Regions from separate parts of the Kurthia sp. Dielmo genome, predicted to be linked through region 2. Evidence: riboswitches for the same ligand, from Rfam matches in the RefSeq annotation. Region 2 holds a riboswitch; the other holds the start of a gene.
What was found. Region 2 has a riboswitch for FMN ahead of KTHG_RS03685 (ECF transporter S component). Riboswitches for the same ligand answer to the same signal wherever they lie in the genome.
Positions count from the first base shown of each region.

Region 1: another riboswitch for FMN. It lies ahead of ribE (riboflavin synthase); the one in region 2 lies ahead of KTHG_RS03685 (ECF transporter S component).

Region 1 covers NZ_HE578958.1:155,831-161,402, forward strand. The annotation lists gene ribB (3,4-dihydroxy-2-butanone-4-phosphate synthase) at 1-243, opposite strand, end outside; gene ribE (riboflavin synthase) at 255-884, opposite strand; FMN riboswitch at 1,049-1,164, opposite strand; FMN riboswitch at 1,279-1,394, opposite strand; gene KTHG_RS09380 (hypothetical protein) at 1,687-1,890, shown strand; gene KTHG_RS21625 (methyl-accepting chemotaxis protein) at 2,319-2,654, shown strand; gene KTHG_RS21630 (methyl-accepting chemotaxis protein) at 2,682-3,086, shown strand; gene KTHG_RS09395 (MFS transporter) at 3,184-4,596, opposite strand; gene KTHG_RS09400 (acyl-CoA dehydrogenase family protein) at 4,709-5,572, opposite strand, start outside.
Region 2 covers NZ_HE578956.1:678,187-683,758, forward strand. The annotation lists gene resB (cytochrome c biogenesis protein ResB) at 1-114, shown strand, start outside; gene ccsB (c-type cytochrome biogenesis protein CcsB) at 104-1,288, shown strand; gene KTHG_RS03670 (response regulator transcription factor) at 1,356-2,075, shown strand; gene KTHG_RS03675 (ATP-binding protein) at 2,065-3,855, shown strand; gene KTHG_RS22105 (GNAT family N-acetyltransferase) at 3,956-4,114, opposite strand; FMN riboswitch at 4,352-4,485, shown strand; gene KTHG_RS03685 (ECF transporter S component) at 4,661-5,245, shown strand; gene KTHG_RS03690 (hypothetical protein) at 5,300-5,518, shown strand.

The DNA of each region.
Region 1 (5,572 bases), on a different contig from region 2:
ACCATGATTGTCTGTATTATTCGTAACCATTGGTGTAAGTTTTAGTTTTTGTGCAATCGATGTCGAAATTGGCGTACAAATCAAGCCTTTACCGTATGTAGCCATCGCATTGATTGTATCTGGAGTCACATATTCTGCCAATGCAACAAAATCGCCTTCATTTTCACGATCCTCATCATCAACAACAATAATCATTTTCCCTTTTAGTAATTGTTCAAGTGCCTCATCAATTGTATGTAGCATGTCGTTCCCTCCTAATAGCCATGATGCGCTAAAAAATCGCGTGTTAATGGCTTCTGTTTAGCTGTCAGTTTTTCGACGTATTTTGCAATTACATCATTTTCAACATTAACGATAGCACCTTCTCGCTTTTTGCTAAAAATCGTTTCCGCATAGGTGTGAGGAATAAGTGATACCGTAATTCCGTTTTCACGAACATCAAAAATCGTTAGACTTGTACCATCAATTGTAATCGAGCCCTTTGGAATACAGTAATGTGTCAGTTCAGCATCCATTCGTAAATCAATATAAACGGCATTTGATACTGTACGTTTCTTCGCAATGGTTGCGATACCATCAACATGACCCGAGACAATATGACCACCAAATCGACCATTTGCCTGCATGGCACGTTCTAAGTTAACACCATCACCCGATGCTAGCTTTGCAAGACTTGTTGCATGAAAGGTTTCCGGCATGACATCTGCTGTAAAGGCTATTGATGTGAAAGCTGTCACCGTTAGACATACACCATTGACTGCAATACTATCGCCAATACGCACATCCTCTAACACTTTCTTTGCCGAAATCGTTAATGCTAATGCTTGTTGCTGTCTAGAAATTTTTTGCACGTTCCCAACTTCTTCAATAATTCCTGTAAACATGGCTCATTCTCCTTTCTAAACCAAATAAATTGGTTTTATCGGATAAATGAATAGAGGGGTACTACGAACAAACTTTTGGGCATTTAAAAAAGGAACCTCACGTAATAGCGGGGTTCCTTGATTTATGCGTCGACAAACAAGCGTACAATTGTACACTTTTTCTGCGCATTCTTCTCTCATCCAGACTATACTGTCGGCCCTGGAGTTTCACCAGATCCTGCTCGAAAGCTCGCGGGCTATAACCGCCGATTGGGAATTGCACCCTACCCCGAAGAATTGCTATGTAGTTTTAAAATTAAAAAATCCCGTCTGGTATTCTAACCAAGCGGGGTTTACATTTTACGATGCTCAAATAAACCATAGTGAAACGCTGCTGCGCACCATCGTCATGCATCGATTCCTTCTCTCATCCAGACTATACTGTCGGCTCCGGAATTTCACCGAATCCTGCTCGAAAGCTCGCGGGCTATAACCGCCGATTGGGAATTGCACCCTACCCCGAAGGAAGTTATTCATTTATGGGATTGATTGTAGCACTAATTTTTTCATTTGACTACTAAAAATAAAAATTCAGAAAATTAAGGTCTTGTTTTCAGTGTTAAAAACTTGCTTTTCCCTTTATTATTTAAATCTTTTTGACCTATAAAACAACATATTTTATTTTTGTGAAATACATTTTTTTATTATTTAAATCGCATTTAATTAGCCTTAAGAATCATTTTTAATAAATAAAAATGAGTTTAAAGTTTTACAATAGTGAGATATTTAAGTTTAAAAGACTATCTAGTCAGGAGGAATTTTTATGACATTAAAAAAATATTTAAATATTGGTTCAATTGGAACTATCATTTTAGCTCTTATTTTAGCTATTTTTGGTAGTATCTTTGTAAAAAATAATATAGAAATGCGAAACATATTACTTAATAAAGCAGAAATTGAAGTGCTCGAAACATCGCTAGAATCTGAAAATGAATACTTATCTTCTCAAATACGCTTATATGTGTAAACAGGAAATAAACAATTTAACGATAAGTATGAAAAAGCCCTAGAAGCAAATTTATTTGGTAAAGTTGAAAAAGAACTTAGTAAATTAAATGTACCTACTACAATTACTTCTCAGCTGACAACCATCCAATAAAAATCAAATGAATTAGCGGATATTGAAATTCAAGCTTCTGATTTTCACACGAAAGGTGATCAAAAACAAGCTTCTACATTATTATTTTCAAATGAATACGAGCAAAAATTCACAGAATCGAAGGTTTATTTAAAACCTTTGAAAGTGACTTGGCTAGGTTTATTCAAGAAAAATCTTCAAAGGCTGAAACAACCTCTTTCACTAGCTTAATGATTATGGGTATATTTATTATATATATTCTCTTTATTTTAGGAACATTCATCCTGCTTAGAAATAAAATGAAACCATTATTTAAAATGACAAATCAAGCACAGAAAGTAGCATTATCAATTGAGCAAATTTCACAACAATCTATGATGCAACAAACAAATATCCAACAAAGTGGCACCTCTTTATCGAATGTTACAGCAAGCATTCAGCAAGTAGCGGCAGCAGCGGAAAATGTTTCTACTATATCAACAGATGCACATAAGCAGGCTAAATCTGATCAAAAAGATGTTCAAAATACGGTTTTATATATGCAAGAAATCGAAAAATCAGTAGATGATATGTTTGTATCTATTAAATCCTTGAGTGAGCATTCTACAAATATTGAAACATTCGTTTCAGCCATTACAGATATATCTGATTAAACAAATCTACTTGCACTTAACGCAGCGATTGAGGCAGCACGTGCAGGTGAAGTAGGTAAAGGGTTTGCAGTAGTAGCGGATGAAGTTAGACAATTAGCGGAACAATCGAATGAATCTGCAAATAAAATTACTTCAATTATTGATGCGCTTCAAAAGGAAATGCGCGAAACAGCAACACAAATGGAAAAAGTAACGACACAAGTAAAAAATGGTGTACAAACGGTCAATTTAACGGGTAAGACATTTAATGATATTCAACAAGCAACTTCTATTGTTGCGGAACAAATTAAAAGTGTGGCCTCTATTACAAATCAAATGACAAGCAGCGCCACGCAAATCAATGCCACAATGGAAGAAATCACAGCCGCCGCAAATATGCTGACGCAGCTAGCAAGTAATTTAAACGAAGAAATTTCAAAATTCAACGTATAAATAATAAAAAATAGAACATAAGAAAAAGGCATCGCGCGTTGGCGCGATGCCTTTTTTTGTTCCAAACTGTAAGACAAGTTCTATCCTCTTGGCATTTTTAGCTTTCTGGAATACTTTTCTCTAGTTCTGCGGGAATTGGCGCAACAACTTGCTTCTTTTTTGGTACGACAATTACAAAAGCAACTAACGTCACAATTACAACCGTTAAACAAGTATACAGTAAGTAGCTAAATCCTTGGCTTAAATTTTCAGTTTGCACGAACATGCCTAGTAAAGACGTTGCTAGTAAGGCACCCATACTAACCGCTAATTGCATAACACTCATCGCTACACTAATTTCTTTTGTAGGTAAATTCATTTGAATACCTGTATGGAAAATAGAAATTAATACCCCACTTGAACTCCCCCACACAAGAAAAATAGCGGTGATTATAATCGTTGGTGCTGATACTGTAAAGAATGTTAATACAAAAATCATACTTGCAAAAATACACATTGCCACAATCGCAACAAGCTTAAAATCCTTCAATTTTGCTACAATAAAACCGCTTATTGCTGCGAAAATAAACGATGTAATGCCTCTTTCTGTCATAAAAATACCGGTTTCTGTCGGTGAGAAACCATGAATATTTTGTAAAAACAGTGGTAAGAAATAAATCATTCCTGTTGCCGCAAACATGCATGCCGTACTCGCTAAGATACAAATTGTAAAAATACGATGCTTAAATAAGCGTAATGGAATTAATGGATCTGCACTTTTCTTTTGACGAATAATAAATGCAACTAAACTAACTGCTAATACAACAAGTAGTACAGGCGTAACGGTTGGACTTCCAAAAGATGTTAAGCCCACCAATGATAAAATAGAAACGGATAGAATACTTGCTCCTAGATAATCCATCTTGGCACGTTCTACTTTCGGAATATTTGGCATTAATTTCAAAATAATAATTAAGCCAATAAGGCCTACCGGTGCGATTGAATAAAATACCCAATGCCATGAGAAGTATTGTACAAAAATTCCACCTACTGTAGGCGCAATAATAGCTGTCAGTGCATTTAATGATCCATAGAAGCCTAAAAATTTCGCACGATTTTCGATGTCAAAAATATCGCTGATGACAATTAATGCGACAACAGCCGTCGTGGCACCACCGATTCCTTGAATACCTCTAAAAATCATCAGATGATAGACGTTTGAAACGAGTAGTGGTGTAATCACTTCCGATACTAAAATAATTAAAATACCAATAATTAAAATTTGACGTCGTCCATAAATATCACTCAATTTACCAACAAATGGTGTAACAATTGCAGATACAGCAAGATTAACCGTGAAAATAAGCGCATAAAACTCCGCTCCGCCAATGTCTGTAATAATGCTAGGCAGAGCAATTGAAAACTCCATAGACACCATGAGTCCTAATTCCATACATAAGAAAATTCCAGCGACAAGCAGAGCTTTTTGTTTATAGGACATCGATTCAACTGTACGATTTGTTTTAAACATCGACTTCACCTCGAAATAAAATTTTCAACAAAAAAAGACTTCCATTAGCAAATGTTCTATACATTAACAAATGCTTCAAGAAGTCCCATTCCAAATAGTAACCAACTATCTTTTAAGAAATCAGTAAATTTTCATGTTCTTTGGCTTTAGTTGCTGCATCCCAACCAAGCGCCGAAATGGCTTGGTCATAGTACTGCGCTTGTGTACCTAAGTAATTTTCGTAGAAACGTGAACGCTTCACAAATAAGTGGCAATCAATTTCTTCAGTGAAGCCGATACCACCATGAATTTGAATATTATGCGCGGCAATTTCAACAAAGGCTTGCGTCGCAAAAATACGTGCACTACAAATAGCTTCTACACGATCCTCCGATGTTTTTTCAAGTGCCCAGTTTGCATAATAAGAGAGTGAACGTGCTGTTTCAAGTGACAGCTTCATATCTGCTAGACGATGCTTAATGGCTTGGTAGCGCCCAATTGCTTGCCCAAACTGTTCACGAATACATGCATATTCACTCGCCACTTCAATAATTTTTTCCATCGCACCGACGCAAACGGATGATACAGCCGCATTATACGATAACAAACCTTCTTGAAGGATTCCCCAACCCTCTCCAAGTGGTCCGATTAACGCACTAATTGGCACCGTCACATTATCAAAATAAATACTTGATAGCTGACGTGTTTCATCAAAGCCTTTTTGCGCTGTGATTGTAAGGCCTGGCGTCTCCTTATCTACCACAATAATACTCACTTCACCGTTAACACGTACCGGTACGATAAGGTACTGTGCAAATGCCACATCGGCTACTTGCGTCTTCATACCATTTAGCGTAAATTGTTCTTGCTCAAGTATAGCTTCTAATTGAATGCCTTTTTCTGTATAACTTCTACCAGGCTCTAGCCAGGCAATGGTGAACGCTTTTTCACCACTTGCGACTTCTGATAAATACTGTTGCTTTTGCTCCGTTGTCGC
Region 2 (5,572 bases):
GCGAATAAAGCAGGTTATGCATTTAAAAAAGAGCTTGCCGATATAACTGAAAAATTAGCGCTGCCTTCATTTGATGACAAGCGCGAAAAGGAAGGCGATAACGATGCTTCTTAGTATTAGTAGTACATTATTATTCACAGCGTTTATTTGTTATTTAGTCGCAACATTGTTGTTTGGCGGTGCTGTTCATGGGAAGAAAGAGCAGGAGAAGCGTTCTCATTTGCGCTTTTCAAAAGCCGCCATTGTTGTAAGTATCATTGGCTTTACCGCAAATGTTGGCTATTTTGTGACGCGCTGGCTTTATACAGGGCATGCCCCTGTTAGTAATATGTTTGAATTTACGACGGCTTTTGGCATGTGTGTCGTCGGGGCCTTTTTAATTTTATATGCGTTGTACCGCGTGCCATCGCTTGGATTAATTGCCTTACCGGTTGCGATTATTATTATCGCCTATGCAAGTATGTTTCCGCGCGAGGTAGCACCGCTTATTCCGGCACTGAAAAGCTACTGGCTAACGATTCATGTGTTAACGACCGTGATTGGTGAAGCCATATTAGCGATTAGCGCCTTTAGTGGTCTGATTTATTTACTAAAGGTGATTGATGTATCCAAACGTTCGATGGAGCGCTTTTGGCTAGAATTTATCTTGTATACGCTCGTTGTGGTGATCGGCTTTGTGGCGATTACAAGCTATTTCAATGCGACAGGATACGAGGCAAGCTATACATATGTTGATAAGGAGGGCGAAAGTGCTGCGATTACGTATCATACGCCAGCGCTTATTGGCATGCATCAATACGACGCACAAACAACAGAGGCATTCGAGCCACTTGTTGAAGTACCAGCATGGATTAATGCGAAAAAATTAACGACGGTCATTTGGTCATTGCTTGCTGGGACCGTTCTATATGGTGCGCTACGCATACTTTTACGCAAACGACTCGCTGCGGTATTGCAGCCGTTCGTTCAAAAAACGACATTACCCCTACTTGATGAAATAAGTTATCGCTCAGTATTAATCGGTTTTCCGGTCTTTACACTCGGCGCATTAATTTTTGCGATGATTTGGGCACAGGAAGCCTGGAGTCGTATGTGGGGATGGGACCCGAAAGAAGTATGGGCGCTCATTACGTGGCTCTATTATGCCGCCTTTTTACATGTACGCCTATCGCGTGGTTGGGAAGGGAAACGCTCAGCTTGGCTAGCGGTTTTAGGCTTTGCGATTATTATGTTTAACTTAATTGCGGTTAACTTAATTATTGCAGGGCTGCATTCCTATGCCGAGTAGATGATTTTCTTTTCATTTTGAAAGGGTAATTGTACAATAGAAGTAACGCAATCTAGGAGGGATCAGCTTGGAAGAGCAAATTAGAATTTTAGTCGTGGACGATGAGGATAGAATCCGTCGTTTATTGAAAATGTATTTAGAACGAGAAGGATATGAGGTGGACGAAGGTGAAAACGGTGTGCAAGCTGTTGAAATGGCTTCAGCCCGTGATTATCATGCCATCGTGTTAGATATTATGATGCCAGAAATGAATGGCTTAGAGGCGTGTGCCGCAATCCGCGAAACACAAACAACGCCAATCGTTTTACTGACAGCTAAAGGGGAAGAAGCAAACCGTGTCGAAGGCTTTGAAACAGGCGCTGACGATTACATTGTGAAACCATTTAGCCCACGTGAAGTCGTGTTACGTATTAAAGCGATTTTACGCCGTTCTGCTACAACATCGCCAATTTCAACAACGGCTTCATCAAAAGATTTAGTCGTTTTTAAACATTTAACTATCGACCATGATGCGCACCGCGTGACAGCAGATGGTACCGAAGTAAACTTAACACCGAAAGAGTATGAGCTACTATACTTCTTAGCGAAAGCACCGGACAAGGTATTTGATCGTGAGCAACTGTTAAAAGAAGTATGGCATTATGATTTCTTCGGCGATCTTCGTACAGTAGATACGCATGTGAAACGTTTACGTGAGAAATTAAATCGCGTATCTGAAAGTGCAGCGAAGATGATTGTTACAGTATGGGGCGTTGGCTATAAATTTGAGGTTGTAGATGAAGATTAACGTTTGGAATAGTATTGTCGGGAAGCTATGGGGAACCATATTGCTTCTCGTTTCATTTGTACTGTTTGTTTTTACAGTACTGATGCTTGAATTTCTAAACAACTACCATACACAGCAAGCTGAAAAAAACTTAAAGCAAGAGGCGGCCGTCGTCGCGCGTATTATGGACGACCACCACTATTCCGTAAAAGAAACAAAAAGTATTTTATCGGATATTATTAGTGACGAAACGAATGCACTCGTTGCTGAAAAACAAGGTGATGTCGTCATTTCACTACAGTCTGGTGAAAATCGACAAGCCATTCGAGATGAAATTACACAGTCGGCGAAGTTAAATAAGGCATTTACATCAAAGACACCGGTTATTAAAGAAATGATGCTGCCATCGTCGACTGAAAAAAATAAAAAAGAATCGTATATTGTGATGGCGTATCCAATTGAAACGACATCGGCTGAGCATGGCGTCATTTATATTTATCAAAGTCCAGATGCCATTCACCGTACGACCGAGCAGACGACAAAAATTGTTTTCTTAGCAGCAGCGATTGCGCTCGTTTTGACGACGCTATTTACGTTCTTCCTATCATCGCGTATTACACGTCCGCTACGAAAAATGCGTGAAGCGGCGTTTGATTTAGCGAAGGGGAAATTTGATACGAAGGTGCCCGTTTTTCAAAACGATGAGATTGGGCAGCTTGGCACAGCCTTTAACCAAATGGGTCGTCAGCTAAAACATCATGTTGAAGTCATTAATCAGGAGAAAGAACAACTCTCAAGCATTTTGACATCAATGACCGATGCGGTAATTACGTTTAATAAGGACCGTACTGTGTTATTAAGCAATCCACCAGCGGAGCTATTGCTACAAGATTGGTTCCTAAATAAAGGCAGCGATAGTGAAAAGCCACTACCAATTGAAATCTATCATATGCTTGACCATGTGCTTGAACTTGAGGAGCAGTTAGAAGAGGAGCTTGAAATTGATAGCGTGTATTACATCATTTCGATTAGTCCTCTTTATAGTGCGAGCAATAAGGTACGTGGCGCGGTAGCGGTCATTCGTGATCAAACAGAAGAGCATCGCCTTGAAAAACTGCGCTCCGATTTTATTGCCAATGTATCGCATGAGCTACGAACACCGATTTCGATGTTACAAGGCTATGCAGAGGCAATCGTTGATGACATCGTGCAAGATGAGCAAGAGCAAAAGGAAATCATCCGTATTATTTACGATGAATCACAGCGCATGGGCCGTCTTGTAAATGATTTACTGGACTTAGCACGTATGGAATCAGGGAATATTACATTATATGAAGATGTTTTCCCAATCAATCCAACCTTTGAGCGTATTACGCAAAAATTTGTGCAGCGTGGTCGTGAAAAAAATATTGATGTATCGTTTGAATCTGCGTTTACGAATGAGGCGACGCTACTTGTCGACCAAGACCGCATTGAGCAGGTGCTGACGAATTTAATCGATAATGCTATTCGCCACACGCCAAATGGTGGGCATGTGAAGGTGCTTGTTGACCAACAAGTGAATTTTGCGCGTATTCGCGTGCAAGATGACGGGGCAGGAATTCCAAAAGAGGACTTACCGTATGTTTTTGAGCGCTTTTATAAGGCGGATAAAGCACGTACACGCGGCAAGGCGGGCACAGGACTTGGGCTTGCCATTGCGCGTAATATTGTCGAAGCACATAAAGGTCGTATTTTAGTTGAAAGTACGGTCGATGTAGGCACGACATTTATATTCTATTTACCATTAGAACAAATATAAAAACACGAGTAGCGACAAAATCGCTACCCGTGTTTTTTTATAATTTTTTTTAAAATGCTCAGAGCCAGTCTGTGGGAAATGTCGCCGTACATACACTTCCTTAAAGCCGAGCCAGCGCTTCCGCTTCTATTAAAAGCGTTTCACCATATCCTTTTTTGCGGTAATGTTCATCAACGATTAAATAATCAATTAGCATCCACTGACCGAAAATCTCGCCCGCAAGCCCGGCAATGAGCTGTTCGTTGTCGCAAATCGTAATTGTAAAGTCACGCTGCGTGCCTCGGTCGAGATAGCATCATTATGTGCGCAGTTTTTGGTGAATGTTCTCGCACATCGTGTCATTTCTTTTGATTGAAATAAACGGGTTTATTCAATTACCTCGCGCAAGGTATACCCGAAAGTTTAAGTCTTAAAAAAATTATCTCGAATTTAAAGTAGTTGCACTTTACAAATTCCAAGTTGTTATGTATGATAAAAGTGTAAAAATAATAATATGATTCATCTTCGGGGCAGGGTGTAATTCCCGACCGGCGGTAAATAAACAGTATTGTTTAAAGCCCGCGAGCCGTAAAACGCTGATTCAGTGAGACTCTGGAGCCGACAGTATAGTCTGGATGGGAGAAGGTGAAGGTACAGCACTTAAACGAGCAATTTTGCTCATTAGGTCGCTTATTTGACGATGCCTTATTCTCCCTTATGTTGCGACTGCACATAAGGGTTTTCTTTTATAAATGGCAACTACAAGTAAGTAAGCTGCATCTTTCCTTTTTGTGAAGTGAATCGCACAGAAGGAGTGCTTTGACAAATGAAAAACACGAAATTACAAAAGATGACAGCCGTTGGGATGCTGTCAGCAATCGCAGCATTACTCATGCTGTTCCAATTCCCACTACCACCGTTTCCAGCCTTTTTGCAAATTGATTTTAGTGACGTGCCAGCATTGCTTGCAACCGTTACATTAGGACCCGTAGCCGGTATTGGCGTTGCGTTCTTTAAAAATGTCATCAATTGGTTTATGCAAGGAAGCCCAACAGGTGTACCAGTCGGACATATCGCAAACTTTGTAACAACGTTATTATTCATCATGCCAGTGTACTTCATCCAACGTCGTATGAAATCGAGAAAGGGCTTAACATTCGGTTTAGTGACAGGAACAGTAACAATGGCAGTAGGCATGAGCTTACTAAATTACTTCGTATTTATGCCGATGTACAACTATTTCCTAAACATGCCTGTTGATACAGGTGCTGTTTTAGTGAAATCAATCGCAATTGGGATTTTACCATTTAATATTTTAAAAGGTGTTATCCTAACGGTTGTTGTCATGGTATTATTTAAAGTGTTACACACATGGATTGAAAAACAACAACGCTTGCACTTAAGTAAATAATCAAAAAGAGAGTCGTTACTACGGCTCTCTTTTTTACATAATGGGGGAATTCGCTTGGTAACCGGTATACGCTATAGTTTACTAGTGGGACTTATTCTTTTTATTGTTGTTGATGTGTTTTTAGAAAAACCGCTTATTACTCAATCGATTGAATGGATCGTCTTTGTTGTGCTGCTCTTTTTAGCAGTAGAGGCATGGATAAAGCATTATCGTTTCATTACCATTGCCTTCATGGTGTTAGCGCTAGCACTTTTCTTTTTAAAATTAGTGTAACGAAAAACGAGGCTGGGACAAAACACGTCATTTTCCTTTTTTAGCGTTCGCAAC